DNA from 3 places in the Bacillus sp. K7 genome. Region 1 is predicted to be linked to each of the others. Evidence: riboswitches for the same ligand, from Rfam matches in the RefSeq annotation. Region 1 holds a riboswitch; each other region holds the start of a gene.

Evidence for each region. A riboswitch is a leader RNA that binds a small molecule or an ion and turns the genes downstream of it on or off. The one in region 1 is predicted to bind thiamine pyrophosphate.
Region 2: another riboswitch for thiamine pyrophosphate. It lies ahead of thiC (phosphomethylpyrimidine synthase ThiC); the one in region 1 lies ahead of M1D98_RS08135 (acetylornithine deacetylase).
Region 3: another riboswitch for thiamine pyrophosphate. It lies ahead of thiT (energy-coupled thiamine transporter ThiT); the one in region 1 lies ahead of M1D98_RS08135 (acetylornithine deacetylase).

The regions. Positions count from the first base shown of each region.
Region 1 covers NZ_CP096406.1:1,600,582-1,602,906, forward strand. Annotated here, with positions in the region: gene M1D98_RS08130 (ATP-binding cassette domain-containing protein) at 1-733, shown strand, start outside; TPP riboswitch at 746-848, shown strand; gene M1D98_RS08135 (acetylornithine deacetylase) at 933-2,213, shown strand; gene M1D98_RS08140 (YlmC/YmxH family sporulation protein) at 2,296-2,325, shown strand, end outside.
Region 2 covers NZ_CP096406.1:945,406-947,730, forward strand. Annotated here, with positions in the region: gene M1D98_RS04720 (Type 1 glutamine amidotransferase-like domain-containing protein) at 1-501, shown strand, start outside; TPP riboswitch at 571-678, shown strand; gene thiC (phosphomethylpyrimidine synthase ThiC) at 810-2,325, shown strand, end outside.
Region 3 covers NZ_CP096406.1:2,876,663-2,878,987, forward strand. Annotated here, with positions in the region: rRNA gene M1D98_RS14760 (16S ribosomal RNA) at 1-325, opposite strand, end outside; TPP riboswitch at 787-888, shown strand; gene thiT (energy-coupled thiamine transporter ThiT) at 989-1,567, shown strand; gene M1D98_RS14770 (GNAT family N-acetyltransferase) at 1,610-2,131, opposite strand; gene floT (flotillin lipid rafts scaffold protein FloT) at 2,149-2,325, opposite strand, start outside.

The DNA of each region.
Region 1 (2,325 bases):
TCATTGGAAGGTGGAAGAAAAGGAAAATTGGGTGCTTTACGGGCTGAATGGAGCCGGCAAGACCGCGCTGTTAAATATGCTTTGCTCTTATTATTTTCCAACATCAGGCGAGATGCAGGTGCTTGGCCATGAATTTGGCAAAACGGAGCTTGGGGAGAAGCTTAGACGGAAAATCGGCCTTGTCTCAGCGGCACTTCAGCAAAAATTTTATCCGGCAGATTCAGCATTTGAAATTGCTTTGAGCGGAGCTTACGCTTCAATTGGATTATATGAAACGCCAAGTGCGCAAATCAGGGAAAAAGCGATCGGTTTGTTAGAGGACTTGGGGGCAATTGAATATGCGGACCGCCGTTATGAGACGCTTTCTCAAGGAGAAAAACAAAGAGCTTTGATTGCAAGAGCGCTAATGGCCGATCCTGAGCTGTTGATATTGGACGAACCAGTGACAGGGCTGGATTTTATTGCCCGGGAAAAGCTGTTAGATACGATTACATACATTGCAAGTAAAGAAAATGCGCCATCGATCCTTTACGTGACTCATCATGCGGAAGAAATTTTGCCGGTCTTTGACAAAGCCCTTTTATTAAAACAGGGAGAGGTCTTTCGATCGGGAGAAATGAAGGAAATGCTTACTGATCATATACTTTCCGCTTTTTTTGATACACCAATCCATGTATTATGGAATCAGGGCCGGCCGTATTTAACAAGAGCCGAGCCGATCACGAATGCCTGACAAACTCATATTGATTCATCCTAGGGGTGCTTTTCGAAGCTGAGAGAGACATAGGTCTCAACCCTTTTGACCTGATCTGGATCATGCCAGCGGAGGGAAGCGGTGAAAAATTCGGAGTACATAGGACTCTGTTTATTTTGATGAAGCCGTTTCATACATGTGAAACGGCTTTTTGATTTTTAAAAAAGGAGCGGATGACATGAAGCCACAAATAGACTCTCTGATAAAAAGAGCGGAAGATCAAAAGGAGGAGCTTATTCAGCTAGCAAAAACGCTGATTTCCTATAAAACACCTGCTCCGCCTGCAAGAAATACAGCCGGCATTCAGTCATGGGTTGCAGAATTTTTAAAGAAAAATGGATTCTTGATTGACAAATGGGACGTGTACCCGGGAGACCCCAATGTTGTAGGTCTACTAAAGGGAACAGATTCAGCAGATTATCATAGCTTGATCATCAATGGCCATGTAGATGTGGCAGAGGTAAAAGAGGATGAGGAGTGGGAGCATGATCCATTTCACCCAATTGAAAAAAACGGTCTCTTAATCGGGCGGGGCGCTTCTGATATGAAAGGCGGAATGGCGTGTGTGCTGTTTGCGGTGAAATTGATTCGTGAAGCCGGTATTGAACTTCCCGGTGACTTGATTCTGCAATCGGTGATCGGGGAGGAAGTTGGAGAAGCCGGCACGCTTGAATGCTGCAAAAGGGGCTATCATGCTGATTTTGCAGTTGTGGCGGATACGAGTGATATGCATATACAAGGCCAAGGCGGAGTCATTACAGGCTGGATTGAAATCAAAAGCAGTCAAACGTTTCATGATGCGACGAGGCGGAATATGATTCACGCAGGCGGGGGAACATTCGGAGCAAGCGCAATTGAAAAAATGGCAAAAATCATTGCGGGGCTCGGTGAACTAGAACGCCACTGGTCCATTATGAAAAGTTATCCCGGTTTTACACCAGGTACAAATACGATTAACCCGGCTGTCATAGAAGGCGGCAGACATGCGGCTTTTATAGCGGACGAGTGCCGGCTATGGATCACAGTCCATTTTTACCCAAACGAAACCCATGAACAAGTGGCAGCGGAAATAGAAGATTACATCAACCGCCTGAGTGACAGTGATATTTGGCTGAGGGAAAACCGCCCTGTTTTTAAGTGGGGAGGCTCTTCTATGATTGAAGACAGAGGAGAAATTTTCCCGGCACTGGAAGTTGACCCATACCACCCAGGCGTCTTAGCGCTTACGGCGTCTCATGAGGAGGTGAAACGGGAGCGTCCGGTTATGGACGTTTCTCAATCCGTTACAGACGGGGGGTGGCTGTATAATGCCGGCATACCAAGCGTAATCTACGGTCCTGGTGATCTGCACAATGCACACTCTGTGAACGAGGAGGTATCGATTGAGCAGCTGATAGATTACACAAAAATCATGCTTGATTTTATCATCAGGTGGTGCAGCGGTAAAAAAGAACAGTAACTACGAAAATTTCTTCTTGCTGACAAGGTTCAGCCCGCCCGTTCATATACTTGAAAAAAGGACGGAAAAAGGACGTGATGGAATGATCAGCATTTCTGAATTTCAGGTGAAG
Region 2 (2,325 bases), 660 kb from region 1:
TCTCATCTATCCTTATTTAAGCCGCCATCAACAGATATACTTTCTTTTGTTATGGAACAGGACGTGATCTATGTTGGCGGGGGAAATACGCGGAATATGCTTGTGCTATGGAAGGAGTGGGGGCTGGATCTTATTCTCAGAGAGGCGTGGAAGAGCGGTGTGGTTTTAGCTGGATTAAGTGCCGGTGCGATGTGCTGGTTTGAAGAAGGGGTGACGGATTCAGCCGGGCCGCTGACAAGTATGAAAAGTTTAGGCTTTTTGCATGGAAGCTTTTGTCCTCATTATGACAGTGAGAAGGAGCGGCGGCCGATATTCCATCAGCTGATATGTAATGGTTTCTTGGGTGATGGTTATGCGGCGGATGATGGAGCGGCTCTCCATTTTATAAATGATCAGCTGTTTCAGACAGTGAGCTCAAGGCCGGGTGCAAAGGCATATCGGGTGACGGTGGTTGAACATGAAATCTTTGAAACCCCGCTGCCGGTAAAATATCTGGGGTGAATTAGCTGAATATGATCTATATTTCTCTTTTTTTTCGGGTTGGTTTTATGTTAAGATGAGTGCGAAATTAATAGTTACTGGGGGTGCCCGTTTTCGGGCTGAGAGAGAAGGTAAGCTTCTTAACCCTTTGGACCTGATCTGGTTCGTACCAGCGTGGGGAAGTAGAGAAATTGTTTTTATTATTGCCGTCCTGGGCGATAATATGTTTCTTTCTGACTGTAACCGGGTTCATTCTTTGAATCCGGTTTTTTGTGCTGGTAATGAGCTTGATTTTGTCCTTTCAAACGAAGAGAGGGGAAGGATCAGTGATGCAAAACGATTCAGTGCAGCAAGCCAACATTTCGATTATGTCGAGTTTTTCAGGGAGCAAGAAAGTATACGTGGAGGGTTCCTCTACGGACATCCAAGTGCCAATGAGGGAAATTGCCTTAAGTCCGACGACAGGAGCGTTCGGCGAAGAAGAAAACGCGCCTGTTCGTGTCTATGATACAAGCGGACCGTATACGGACCCTGAGGTGGCCATTCATATTCAAGAAGGATTAAGGCCGCTTCGCCAAAAATGGATCACGGAGCGCGGCGATGTTGAAGAATATGAAGGACGGGATGTCAAACCAGAAGATAACGGTTATAAAAAAGCAAATCCAAACGTAAGTTATCCGGGACTAAAGCGGAAACCGCTGCGGGCGAAAGCGGGCCAAAACGTCACGCAAATGCACTATGCCAAAAAAGGAATCATTACACCTGAGATGGAGTTTATCGCAATCCGCGAGCATGTGTCTCCCGAATTTGTCAGAGATGAGGTAGCAAGCGGCCGGGCGATCATTCCTTCAAATATTAATCATCCCGAGAGTGAACCGATGATTATCGGCCGGAATTTTCATGTGAAGATTAATGCGAATATTGGGAATTCGGCGGTTACGTCATCCATTGAAGAAGAAGTGGAAAAAATGACGTGGGCTATCCGCTGGGGAGCGGATACGATGATGGATCTATCTACCGGAAAAGATATTCATACGACGCGTGAATGGATTATCCGCAATTGCCCTGTGCCTGTAGGGACGGTTCCAATTTATCAGGCGCTTGAAAAAGTAAACGGCGTAGCGGAGGATCTAACGTGGGAGATTTATCGTGACACGCTGATCGAGCAGGCTGAACAGGGAGTGGATTATTTTACGATCCACGCGGGTGTTTTGCTGCGGTATGTGCCGTTAACAGCCAAACGGACGACGGGAATCGTATCACGCGGGGGAGCGATTATGGCACAATGGTGTCTGGCTCATCATCAGGAAAGCTTTCTCTATACCCATTTTGAAGAGATCTGTGAGATTATGAAAACGTATGACATTGCTTTTTCTCTGGGAGACGGGCTTCGACCCGGATCAATCGCTGACGCCAATGATGAAGCGCAGTTTGCTGAATTAGAGACACTTGGGGAGCTGACGCAAATTGCCTGGAAGCATGATGTTCAGGTGATGATTGAGGGACCTGGGCATGTGCCGATGCATAAAATCAAAGAGAACGTCGATAAACAAATGGACATCTGCAAAGAAGCGCCTTTTTACACCTTGGGGCCGCTGACAACAGATATAGCGCCGGGCTATGACCATATTACTTCAGCGATCGGAGCGGCAATGATCGGCTGGTATGGGACAGCAATGCTTTGTTATGTAACGCCGAAGGAGCATTTGGGGCTGCCAAACCGTGATGATGTTCGTGAAGGAGTCATTACATATAAAATTGCTGCGCACGCCGCAGACCTTGCAAAAGGGCATCCCGGAGCGCAAATACGTGATGACGCTTTATCGAAAGCTCGCTTTGAATTTC
Region 3 (2,325 bases), 1.3 Mb from region 1:
CCAGTGTGGCCGATCACCCTCTCAGGTCGGCTACGCATCGTTGCCTTGGTGAGCCATTACCTCACCAACTAGCTAATGCGCCGCGGGTCCATCTGTAAGTGGTAGCCGAAGCCACCTTTTATGTTTGAACCATGCGGTTCAAACAAGCATCCGGTATTAGCCCCGGTTTCCCGGAGTTATCCCAGTCTTACAGGCAGGTTACCCACGTGTTACTCACCCGTCCGCCGCTAACATCAGGGAGCAAGCTCCCATCTGTCCGCTCGACTTGCATGTATTAGGCACGCCGCCAGCGTTCGTCCTGAGCCAGGATCAAACTCTCCATAAAGTAATGGAGCGCAGATTAAGCTCGTCACATCCTGTGACAACATCTGCATGACCTGCATCGCGCAGGCCCCTGACTACGCACATCGCTGTGCGATTTATAAAAATGAATTAACAGGTACGTTTTGTCTTGTTTAGTTTTCAAAGATCATTTCGTTGCCTCTTAATGAAGCAGCTTTACTAATATAACATTTCGCTTCCATTTCGTCAACAACTTTTTTCAAATTGTTTTGAAGCTTCTTGTTTTGTCCGCTGTGCATCAGCGACGTTTAATAATATAACACCTGCATTTATTTATTGCAATAGTTTTTCTAAAAAAATCTATAAAATAAATAAACTATAATCCTCGGCATATCGTCCCTTCATGTCTTTAGCATATAACTATGTTAAAAGAACATATACATTCAGTAGTGTGACCTTGTTGTTTTTTTCTCTTTTTAGTATAGTAGAAACGAATTAAATATTGATAACCACAAGGGGAGCATTAAAGCTGAGAGTGAGCGGTTACGTTCTGACCCTTTGAACCTGTTAGTTAACGCTGGCGTAGGGATGTGGCAAAGTCAAATGAATTGCAGATTGTAAAGCAGTGCGTGGAACTTTTCTCATCCTTCCGCGTGCTGCTTTTTTGTTGTCCTTTTGGATTGTCTATCAATGGAAGGGGATTTTTATGAATCAATCTAAGCAACTGGTTCGCCTTATTGAAATTGCAATTATGACTGCGGCTGCTGTTATTTTAGACATCGTCTCAGGAATGTTTCTCCGAATGCCTCAAGGAGGCTCGGTCTCCATCATGATGATTCCGATCTTTTTGATTTCGTTTCGGTGGGGTGTAAAAGCAGGCCTTACTACCGGCCTGCTGACAGGACTAGTTCAAATAGCAATCGGAAACTTATTCGCACAGCATCCTGTACAGCTATTTCTGGATTATATGATCGCATTCACAGCAATTGGGATAAGCGGCTATTTCGCTTACACTGTCCGCAAAGCAGCGGCAGCAAAAAATAAAGGGAAACTGATTGTTTCAGTGGTCAGCGCAGTTTTTATCGGCAGTTTCCTGCGTTATGCGGCACACGTCATTTCAGGAGCTGTGTTTTTCGGCAGCTATGCTCCAAAGGGAACGCCGGTATGGATTTATTCATTAACTTATAATGCTACTTATATGGTTCCTTCATTCATCATCTGTGCAATTGTCCTTTGTTTATTATTTATGACAGCACCGCGTTTGCTTAAAATAGACAAAGCCTAACGTGACAACCCCCAGCGCAATCCGCTGGGGGTTGTTTTTTTGTTATCTGTTAAGAGATGTTTTCAAAGCAGAAAGATCCGGCCAGCCAAACCCTATTTCTTTCAGCCTTTCTCCTGCAATTTCAAAGCTGTCCTCCGCTTTTCTTTCAGGAGAATAGGCTTGATAAAATGAAATCGAGGGGTTTTGCTCAATTACCCAAACAAACATGCTTGAAAAGCCATGATGAAGCAAAAACTCTGCTCCTTTTGCTAAGAGCGCTCTGCCTGCACCTTGCCGCTGATGCTCCTCTAAAAGGTAAATCGCGTATAGCTCGCTGTCATAGCCTTCTTGTTCAGACCGAATAGGGCCAAATGAAGCAAAGCCGAATATTGAATCTTTTTCATCTTGAGCGACAAATACACCCTTTAACGAGCGGCTTTTCCATTTGTCTTCAAATTCCTTGTAGTCCAGACCATTTAAGTAGTCAGCCGGGATGATGCCGCGATATGTTGTTCTCCAGCTGTCGACATGCACTTTTGCAATGTCTTTTATATCCTCTAACTTTGCCTCTCTCACAGTTGCCATTTGGTTCTATCCTTTCATTAGTCATTCTTCTCTTGTTTGGACCCGTTTGCTTCTTTTATTTCATTTGTTAATTCGTGAAGGCTTTGTTTTACGTTTCCTTTTCCTGAAAAGTTCTCAATCATTTCTTTTACATCAATTCCCGATGAGGCTTTTAAGCTTTCTTGAAGGCTTGACATTAAGTTTGTCGCATAGCT